2 linked regions of the Lichenibacterium dinghuense genome follow. Each later gene encodes a partner of the first gene's protein in a complex. Links are inferred from orthologs where the notes say so. Each region holds a gene or a part of one and is shown on either strand. Other genes may lie near its edges.

Evidence for each region. Proteins that work in one complex are often made in the same cells at the same time.
Region 2: the proteins of L7N97_RS06235 (region 1) and ccmB are in contact, whole or in part, in a solved structure (PDB 8CE8), measured with the Escherichia coli proteins. The link is inferred for Lichenibacterium dinghuense from one-to-one orthologs.

Annotation. Positions count from the first base shown.
Region 1 is NZ_JAJLMN010000001.1:1,307,634-1,313,218, forward strand. Bases 1,578-4,556 are described here. They hold L7N97_RS06235 (heme ABC transporter permease), read right to left. Parts: upstream 3,463-4,556; coding sequence 2,692-3,462; downstream 1,578-2,691. Other genes in these bases: L7N97_RS06220 (DUF427 domain-containing protein), read right to left, coding at 1,578-1,686; L7N97_RS06225 (DsbE family thiol:disulfide interchange protein), read right to left, coding at 1,914-2,531; ccmD (heme exporter protein CcmD), read right to left, coding at 2,528-2,695; L7N97_RS06240 (sensor domain-containing diguanylate cyclase), read right to left, coding at 3,608-4,556. Also shown: L7N97_RS06210 (porin), read right to left, coding at 1-280; L7N97_RS06215 (type 1 glutamine amidotransferase domain-containing protein), read right to left, coding at 689-1,249; more of L7N97_RS06220, read right to left, coding at 1,336-1,577; more of L7N97_RS06240, read right to left, coding at 4,557-5,119; L7N97_RS06245 (class I SAM-dependent methyltransferase), read right to left, coding at 5,311-5,585. UniProt on the Escherichia coli protein: Required for the export of heme to the periplasm for the biogenesis of c-type cytochromes.
Region 2 is NZ_JAJLMN010000001.1:2,688,709-2,692,794, forward strand. The notes cover bases 1-2,783. They hold ccmB (heme exporter protein CcmB), read right to left. Parts: upstream 1,835-2,783; coding sequence 1,166-1,834; downstream 1-1,165. Other genes in these bases: L7N97_RS12900 (hypothetical protein), read left to right, coding at 1-912; L7N97_RS12905 (hypothetical protein), read left to right, coding at 909-1,148; ccmA (heme ABC exporter ATP-binding protein CcmA), read right to left, coding at 1,863-2,639; acnA (aconitate hydratase AcnA), read left to right, coding at 2,638-2,783. Also shown: more of acnA, read left to right, coding at 2,784-4,086. UniProt on the Escherichia coli protein: Required for the export of heme to the periplasm for the biogenesis of c-type cytochromes.

The DNA.
Region 1 (5,585 bases):
ACACGGTGCCGATGGCGGGAACCGCGCGGCCGGCGGCGCCCGGAACCGGCAGGAACGCGCGCTGATTGCTGATGAAGTCCGCCTCGATGCGGACCTGGGCGCCGATCGCCAGGCAGGTGTCCGTGCCGGGGATGTAGAAGAAGCCCGAGCCGGTCCAGTCGCAGACGCGGACGTAGTCGACCGGGGCCGCCTTGGCGACGGGGAGGTCGGCGGCTTGGGCGAGGCTGGCGGCACCGACGAGGGTGGCGCCCCCCAGCAACAGGCTCTTGGCGAACATCATGGGTCGAGATCCGTCAGTCTGAACTCTGGTCGGCCGCGGCGCGCCAGGGAAGCGCCGCAAAACTGCCTTGGATCGAGACCTAGTCAGCGTCACTTAGCTGAAAATGAGTTTTATGTATGCGATCCCGTCCGGAGCGGTCCCACCCTCGACTACGGCAGCCTATGTTGCTCAGGGGCAACAGAAAGTTCCGAACGGAAACACTTCAGACATGGTTCTGCCTCCATGACCACTTTGTGACACAGCACCAACTCAGCTCCTCGACTGCAAAGCCGGGTCAGCTCAGAGTCGGACGACTTCAATCATTCATCGCCGAATGGGGTCGGAATATTCTACCTTCGGGCACAGCACGGCGTCCGGCCGGGAGTGTTCTCCGGCCGGAGCATCGGTGCGCGTTCCCGCGTGGGCGGCTCAGCCTTCCTCCTCGTCGGCATCCTCACCGAACATGGCGATCATCTGCCGGCAGAACTCGGGGAGGTCGTCGGGCTTGCGCGAGGTGACCAGCAGGCCGTCGCGAACGCAGGCCTCGTCGACCCACTCGCCGCCGGCGTTCTCGATGTCGGTGCGCAGGGACGGCCAGGATGTGAGCTGCACGCCCTCGACGGCGTCGGCCTCGATCAGCATCCAGGGGCCGTGGCAGATGGCGGCGATCGGCTTGTCGTTGTCGACGAAGTGCTGGACGAACTCCACCGCGTCGTCGCTCACGCGCAGCTTGTCGGGGTTGGTGGTGCCGCCCGGCAGCACGAGGGCGTCGAACAGGTCGAAGTCGACCGACAGGTCGCAGTCGACCGGGACCTTCTCGCCGGGGTTCACGTCCTCGGTCATGGACTGGATGGTGCCGGTCTTGAGCGACACGACCTTCACGTCGGCGCCCGCGGCCCTGAGGGCCTTCATGGGCTCGAGGATCTCGACCTGCTCGACGCCGTCCGTCGCCAGGATCGCGACCTGCAGACCTTCGAGATCGGTGGACATGGTGGGATCCTCGCTGTTGGGCGCGGGGCCTCCCCGCGCGGCGAGCGCCAACGCGCGAGACGCGGCCGGCGATCCGGCGAAAGGCGTCAGTCCTGCCGGATCTCGACCTGGTCGGGGTAGAAGGCGAGGTGGCCCGCGATGGCGGCGGCGGCCGGGATCGGCGCCTCGTAGCTCCACACGGCGTTCTGGGCCTCGCGCCCGTCGGCCTTCAGGGTGAAGTAGCTCGCCTCGCCCTTGAACGGGCAGTGGGTGTGGCGGGGCGTGGGCTCGAAGGCCGACATGTCGGCGTCCTCGCGGGGCACGTAGATCACGGGGCGCAGCGCGCCCTCGGCGAGGTCGAGCGCGCGGGCGGTGTCCACCACGGTGCGCCCGGCGAAGACGATCCTGACCCGGCCGGGGTGCGGCGTGACGGCGATGTGGTGGGGGCTGTCGGGCATGGGGGCTGGCTCCTCGGCGCCGCGGCTCTGGCCCGGCGCTGCCGGACGAGATAGCGCGGCGGACCGCGGCGGGGAGGCAGGCTCGCGCGGGCCGCGGGCCCATGCCGGAGCGCGGCGCGGGGCGGCGGCCGAGACCGGGCTGCCGCTCTCCCTCTTCCCGGCCGACCCGCCGTTCACGGTCGGTCGGGCGGAGGACGAGGACTTCTGGCCGACCCCGGCGCCCTGGCTCACGGCGCCGCGGCCTTGTCGATCTCGGCCTCCAGCGCGCCGATGTTGTCGGGGGTCACGGGGCCGATGAGCTTGTAGGCCAGGGTGCCATCGCCCCTCACCACGAAGGTTTCGGGCACGCCATAGACGCCGAAGTCGATGGCGGTACGGCCCGTGCGGTCGTCGCCCACCGCCGCGTAGGGGTCGCCCTTCTGCCCGAGGTAGCGGCGGGCGTCCTCGGCCTTGTCCTTGTAGGCGATGCCGTCGATGGGGATGCCGAGCTCCTTCATGCGCGGACTCTGCGCCAGCGCCATCAGCACGCCGTGCTCGTCGTGGCATTCGGCGCACCAGGACGCGAAGACGTTGACCAGCGTGACGTGGCCGGCCTTCAGGGCCGCCGCGTCGAGCCCGACGGGAGCGCCGGCCGGGATTGGGCGCCCGGCGAGCGGCGGGAGCGCGAAGTTCGGCACCGGGCGGCCGATCAGCGGCGACGGGATGCGGGACGGGTCGCCGGCCCCGAGGCGCAGGAAGAACAGCAGGGCCAGCCCGAGGAAGACCACGAGCGGCAGCGCCACGAGGGCGCGGCGGGCCCTCGGCGCCCCGCCCGGCGCGGCTTCGGGCGCCGCTCCGGCGCTCACCGCCCACCCCCCGCCCGCGCGCGGCCGGCGCGGGCTTCGAGCCGCTCCAGCGCGCGACGGAGCGCCCGCCCGTCGAGCAGCACGGCCGCGACCGCGCCCCCGACGACCAGAACCGTCACGGCATAGGCCGCCACGATGAAGCCGAGATGCGGCACCGCGGTCACGACGGCACCGCCTCGGCCGCGGCGACGGCGACGGCGTGGCGGGACGCCGGATCGCGATCGGCTGCGGCGAGCAGCATCATGCGGCGGAGGCGGCGGCGCAGGACCTCGTTGCGGATCGCCGCCACGTGCAGCGTCGCGAAGAGCAGCGTGAAGCCGAGCGCCATCACGAGCAGCGGCACCAGGATCGACCGGTCGACGGTGGAGCCCGTCATGCGGAAGATCGAGCCCTGGTGCAGCGTGTTCCACCAGTCCACGGAGAACTTCACGATGGGCAGGTTGACCGCGCCGACCAGCGTCAGCACCGACGCGGCGCGGGCGGCGCGGCCCGGCTCCTCGATCGTGTGCCACAGCGCGAGCAGGCCGAGGTAGGTGATGAACAGCACCAGCATGGAGGTGAGCCGCGCGTCCCACACCCAGTACGTGCCCCACATGGGCTTGCCCCACAGCGAGCCGGTGACGAGGCACACGAAGGTGAAGGCCGCGCCGAGCGGCACGGCCGCCTTCTGCGCCGCCTCGGCGAGCGGGTGGCGCCAGACCAGCGTGCCGAGCGCGGAAGCGGTCATCAGGACGTAGGCCATGCTGGCGATCCAGGCCGCCGGCACGTGCACGAACATGATCTTCACCGTCTCGCCCTGCTGGTAGTCGGCGGGCGACGCGAAGGCGAGGACCAGCCCGACCGCCAGCGTGAGCGCGGACAGGCCCGCCAGCCAGGGCAGCGCGCGGCCCGACAGCCGCATGAAGGTCGCTGGATTGGCGAGGGCGTACATGGATCCGTCCCTTGGCATCGCGGCGCCGGACGTCGCGCCAGCCCGGCACGTGTTCTAGCGCAAATGCGGCGACATTCCCAAGGCGACGGGGCAGAGCGGCCGCGACGTTTCGCGGGGCCGGCGGCTCATCGGCCCGGCCGGGCTCTCAAGCCGCCCGCACCTCGGCCGAGGCGCGGGCCCGGCAGCGGTTGCGCCCCTCCGCCTTGGCCCGATAGAGCGCGACATCGGCGTCGGCCAGCACGTCGCGCGCCGCCCCGCCCGCGGCGGGCCGGGCCGCCGCCACGCCGACGCTGATCGTCACCACCCCGCCGACGCCCGACGGGTGCGGCAGCGCCAGGCCTTCCACGGCGGCGCGCAGGTCCTCGGCGACCCGGAGGGCGCGCGCTTCGTCGCAGCCGGGGATCGTCACGGCGAACTCTTCCCCGCCCCAGCGGCCCGCCAGCCCGCCCCGCCGCCGCGCGCCCTCGTCGAGGCGCGCCGCTATGGCCTGGAGCACGAGGTCGCCCGCCGGATGGCCGAACAGGTCGTTGTAGGCCTTGAACGAGTCGGCATCGACCATCAGCACGGCGAGGGGCTCCCGCGATGCGGCGGCGCGGGCCCACTCCTCGGGCAGCGCGGCGTCGAAGCGGCGGCGGTTGGCGAGGCCGGTCAGGGCGTCGGTCGAGGCGAGGCGCCGGAGCTCCGCCTCGGCGGCGGCGCGGCGGCCGAGCTCGCGCGCGAGCGCCAGCGACAGGCCGAGGACGCCGAAGCACAGCAGCGTCAGGAGGCCGGCGATCGCGGCGGCGCGCCGCCACCAGGCGCTGTAGGGCCCCTCCCCGGCGACCTCGACGGCCTGGATCAGCGGCAGGTCGCCGACCCGGTGGAAGGAGATGACGCGGGGCAGGCCGTCGACCGGCGACGCGCCCTCGAAGGTGCCGTCGCGCGCCGCCCGCATGCGGTTGAAGCTGTCCCCGCCCCCCGCGAACATCCCCACGTCCCCCTCGTCCAGGGGCGCGCGGGTGATCACCGTGCCGTCCGTGCGGAACAGCGTCACGGCGCTGCCGTCCCCGACGTGGAGGCCGGCGTAGAGCTTCGTGAGGTAGGCGACGTCGAGCGTGCCCACGGCGACGCCGGCGAAGGCGTCGTCGTCGTCGATGCGGCGGCTCAGGGCCACCACCCAGGCATCGCTCACGCGGGACCGGAAGGGCTTCGACACGTACAGGCCCACGTCGTCGTTGCCGACGTGGACCCGGAAATAGTCGCGGTCCGCGAAGGACGCGCCGAGCTCGCCGACGTCGACCGACCGGGCGACGAGGCGGCCGTCGCGGTCGAGCACCATCATCATGCCGAAGCCCGGCGCCCGCATGGCGCCGTCGAACAGCACCGTGTCGCGCAGGCGCGGCGGCAGGGCCTGCACGTCGGGCACGTCCCATTGTTCGGCCACGCCCTGCAGCGAGAAGTCGAGCAGCTCGATGTTGCGGTCGACCTCGCCGGCCACCGCCGCCGCGATGCTGTCGCCCGAAGCGCTCAGCACGCGCCCGACGTCGCGGTGCCACGCCGCCATCACGAAGGTGAAGACGAGGCAGATCGCCAGCAGCACCAGCGCGGTGAGGGCCGGCAGGGCGCCGCGGCCGGCGCCGGGCGCGAGGTCCGACCGGCGTCGCGTCGCGGCCGTCATCTCGCTTCGGCCCGGCGGCAGCGGACGGGCCGGCGCTCGGGATGCGGCGTGGCGTTGAGCGGCATGCGGATCGGACCCCGTTGTTCGCCCGGAGGCTCGCACGGACTCGCTACCGTTTCATTGCTTTCGACCCATCATCTCGGGCCGTTGATCCCTTTTCGCTCAGCAGCCTCCACCGCCTCGCGGCGCCGTCACGCCGCGCGGCCGACCATCGTCGCCGTGTCGAGGTCGAAGCTGCCGTCCTCCGAGATCGCGAAATGCGCCCGCACGGCCGGCGAAGCGCCGTCCTGCAGGGCGCGGATCGCGCCCGCGGTGGCGGGCGGCACAGCCGTACGGGCGATCCAGACCGGGAACACCATGCGCAGCTTGCGCCGCGTCACGCGCTCGACCGCGAAGCCGGCGCGGCCCAGCATGGCGAGCCATTCCGAAACGGCGTAGTCGCGCACGTGGGACGCGTCGCGCAGCA
Region 2 (4,086 bases), 1.4 Mb from region 1 along the record:
CGCGACGTCGTGTATTTCGACCCCGACATCGCGCTCTACCGCCGGCTCGACGACCTCCTGGCCCTGCTCGACGGCGGCGCCTCGCTCGTGCTGACGCCGCATTTCTGCTCGCCGCCGGGCGAGGGGGCGGCCCGCACGGAGCTGCACATCCTGCAGACGGGCGTGTTTAACCTGGGGTTCATCGCGGCCTCGCAGACGCCCGAAACCGAGCCGCTGCTGCGCTGGTGGGCCGGCCGGCTGCGCCACGACTGCGTCAACGAGCAGGACCGCGGCCTCTTCGTCGATCAGAAGTTCATGGACCTGATCCCCGGCCTCGCGGCCCACGCCGTGGTGGCGCGCGACACCGGCTTCAACGTCGCCTACTGGAACCTCGGCCGCCGCACGGTGGGCTGGGGCGCGGACGGGGGCTGGACCGTCGACGGGCGGCCGCTCGGCTTCTTCCACTTCTCCGGCTTCGCGCCGGAGCGGCCGCTCGAAGTGTCGCGCTACACGCCCGAGCCGCCCGCGACCGGCGCGCTCGCGGCGCTGCTCGCCGACTACGCGGAGCGCCGGCGCGCCGCCTCCGCGCCGGCGGGGGCCGAGGCGCGGCCCTACGCCTACGGGCGCTTCGCGTCGGGAATCCGCATCCCCGACGCGGTCCGCCACATGTTCCGGGACAAGCACCTCACCTGGTCGGGCGACCCCTTCGCCACCTACGACCGCTACTGCCGCCTGCCGCATCCCGGCTGCCGCATCGGCACGGGCGGCGAGATCGTGACGAACCTGATGCACCACCACCACGGCCGCCACGCGGCGTTGCGCCATTCCTACGATCTCCAGCACCCCGCGGGCGTGGCCGCCTACGCGCGGTTCTTCGCCGGGGAAGCGGAGAGCCGGGGCTTCGATCCCAGCCTGTGGCGGGTCGCGGCGTGAGCGCGGGCGACTTCGAGGGGCCGGCGGCGGAGCGCGTCCGCCGCCTGGAGCTCGACCTCGCCGACCTGCGCGCCGAGAACGCGCGGCTGAAGGGGTCGATCGCGCAGCGGCAGGAGGAGATCGTGCGGCTCGGCGAGCGGTTGGCCGTCCTCCAGAAGCGCCTCGCCCCCGTGCATCGCGCGGCGGCCTGGCCGCCGCTCCGGCGCCTGAGGGCCATGCTGCGCCGGCCGGGATGAGGACGGCCTGTCCGCCCCTATTCCGCGGTGAGCCGGAGCGCCGCGGCGGCCGCGAAGGGCGTGCCCGCCAGGGCCGCGGCGCTCAACCCGCAGAGCACGAGGAAGGGCTGCAGGAACGGCACCGTCCCGCCGGCCGCCGCCGCGGCGGCCGACACGCCGAAGATCAGCACCGGGATCGCCAGCGGGATTACCAGCACGGACAGGAGCAGGCCGCCGCGCCGGAGCGACACGGTGAGCGCGGCCCCGACCGCGCCGAGGCAGGTCAGCGCCGGCGTGCCGACCAGCAGCGTCGCGGCGACGCCGCCGAGCGCCGGCCCGTCGAGCGCCAGCATCAGCCCGAACACCGGCGAGGCCAGCACCAGCGGCAGCCCCGTGCCGCACCAGTGGGCCAGGCACTTCACCGCCACCACGGCCTCCAGCGGCGTGCCGGCGGTGCGCAGGAGGTCGAGCGAGCCGTCCTCGTGGTCGGAGCCGAACAGCCGGTCGAGGCCGAGCAGCGTCGACAGCAGCGCCGCGATCCACAGGATCGCCGGCCCGATGCGCGACAGGAGGTTCAGGTCGGGCCCGACCGCGAAGGGCACCACGGTGACGAGGCAGAGGAAGAACACCACCCCGGTCGTGCCGCCGCCGCCGATGCGGCGGGCGAGCCGGAGGTCGCGCCGGAACAGCGCCCACAGCGCGCCCATCAGGCGCGCGCCTTCCGGGATGGCGCCCTCACGCCCGCGGCTCCAGCGACAGCTCGCGCACCCCGTCGAGCCCGAGGGGCCCGTGCGTCGCCGCGACGATGAGGCCGCCGCCGGCGAGGTGGTCGCGCATCATGCCCCGCAGCACCTCCTGCGAGGCGAGGTCGAGGGCGGTCGCGGGCTCGTCGAGCAGCCACAGCGGGCGCGCCGCGACCAGCAGCCGGGCGAGCGCCACGCGCCGCCGCTGCCCGGCCGACAGGTAGCCGCAGGGCAGGTCGGCGGCGTGGCCGAGCGCCACCCGGTCCAGCGCCTCTTCGAGCGTCACGGCGGCTCCCCCGCTCGGAGCGGCGAGGTCGCCGCGACGGCCGAGCAGGGCCGCCGCCGCATCGAGGTGGTCGAGCGGGCTCAGGGCGGGCTTCAGCGCATCGAGGTGCCCGAGATAGTGGGCGCGCTCGCCGGCCGGCGTGTCGGGGTCGTCCGCGTCGGGCGGGTCGAGCCGGACCGTGCCGGCGGCCGGGCGCAGCAGCCCCGCCAGCACGCGCAGCAGCGTCGACTTGCCGGCCCCGTTGCGGCCCACGACGCCGAGCGCTTCCCCGCCCCGCGCCGCGAAGCCGAGGCCGGCGAAGACCGGGCGACCGCCGCGCTCGGCCGCGAGGCCGTCCACCGTCAGGGTCAGCCGCGGAAGTGTGTCGGGCCGCGTCATCGTTCCACCATGCTGCACCGCACTTAGCCTGTAGCCACGGGGCATGGAAATCCTATATTCGAACCGCTCCAGAACGCTCCCGCCGACCCGCGAAGGATGCCCCATGGCCTCGCTCGACAGTTTCAAGTGCCGCCGCACGCTCGAAGCCGGTTCCAAGACGTATCACTACTTCTCGATCCCCGAGGCCGAGAAGAACGGGCTCCCCGGCGTGTCGAAGCTGCCCTACTCGATGAAGGTGCTGCTGGAGAACCTGCTGCGCTTCGAGGACGGCCGCTCCGTCACCAAGGACGACATCCTGGCGGTGGTGAGCTGGCTCACGTCGAAGGGCGCGGACGGGCGCGAGATCGCCTTCCGCCCGGCCCGCGTGCTGATGCAGGACTTCACGGGCGTGCCGGCCGTGGTGGACCTCGCCGCCATGCGCGACGCCATGGGCAAGCTCGGTGGCCCCGTCGAGAAGATCAACCCGCTGGTGCCGGTCGACCTCGTGATCGATCATTCCGTGATCGTGGATGAGTTCGGCACCCCCAAGGCCTTCGGCGACAACGTCGAGCTCGAATACGAGCGCAACGGCGAGCGCTACCGCTTCCTGCGCTGGGGCCAGAACGCCTTCACCAACTTCCGCGTGGTGCCGCCCGGCACCGGCATCTGCCACCAGGTCAACCTGGAATACCTGTCCCAGACCGTGTGGACCCGCACCGAGACGCACGAGGGCCAGGAGGTCGAGGTCGCCTATCCGGACTCGCTGGTCGGCACCGATTCGCACACCACCATGGTCAACGCGCTCGCCGTGCTCGGCTGGGGCGTCGGCGGCATCGAGGCCGAGGCCGTGATGCTGGGCCAGCCGCTGTCCATGCTGCTGCCCCCCGTGGTCGGTTTCAAGCTCACGGGCAAGCTGCGCGAGGGGCGCACCGCCACCGACCTCGTGCTCACCGCCACGCAGATGCTGCGCAAGCTCGGCGTGGTGAACAAGTTCGTGGAGTTCTTCGGCCCCGGCCTCGACTCGCTGTCGCTCGCCGACCGCGCCACCATCGCCAACATGGCCCCCGAATACGGCGCCACCTGCGGCTTCTTCCCCATCGACGGCGAGACGATCAACTACCTCGACGCGTCGAACCGCGGCGACGAGCGCATCGCGCTGGTCAAGGCCTACGCCAACGCGCAGGGCATGTTCCGCTCCTCGACCGACGAGCCGGTCTTCTCCGAGCTGATCGCGCTCGACCTCGCCGACGTCGTGCCGTCCCTCGCCGGCCCGAAGCGCCCGCAGGACCGCGTGACGCTGGAAAGCGCCAAGTCCTCGTTCCTGTCCTCGCTGGTCAAGGAATACAAGGTCGAGAAGCCGGAGGAGCGCTTCGTCGTCGACGACACGAGCTTCGACCTCGGCCACGGCGACGTCGTCATCGCGGCCATCACCTCCTGCACCAACACGTCGAACCCCGCCGTGATGCTGGGCGCTGGCCTGCTGGCCCGCAACGCGGTCGCGAAGGGCCTGAAGTCCAAGCCCTGGGTGAAGACCTCGCTGTCGCCCGGCAGCCAAGTGGTGGGCGAGTACCTC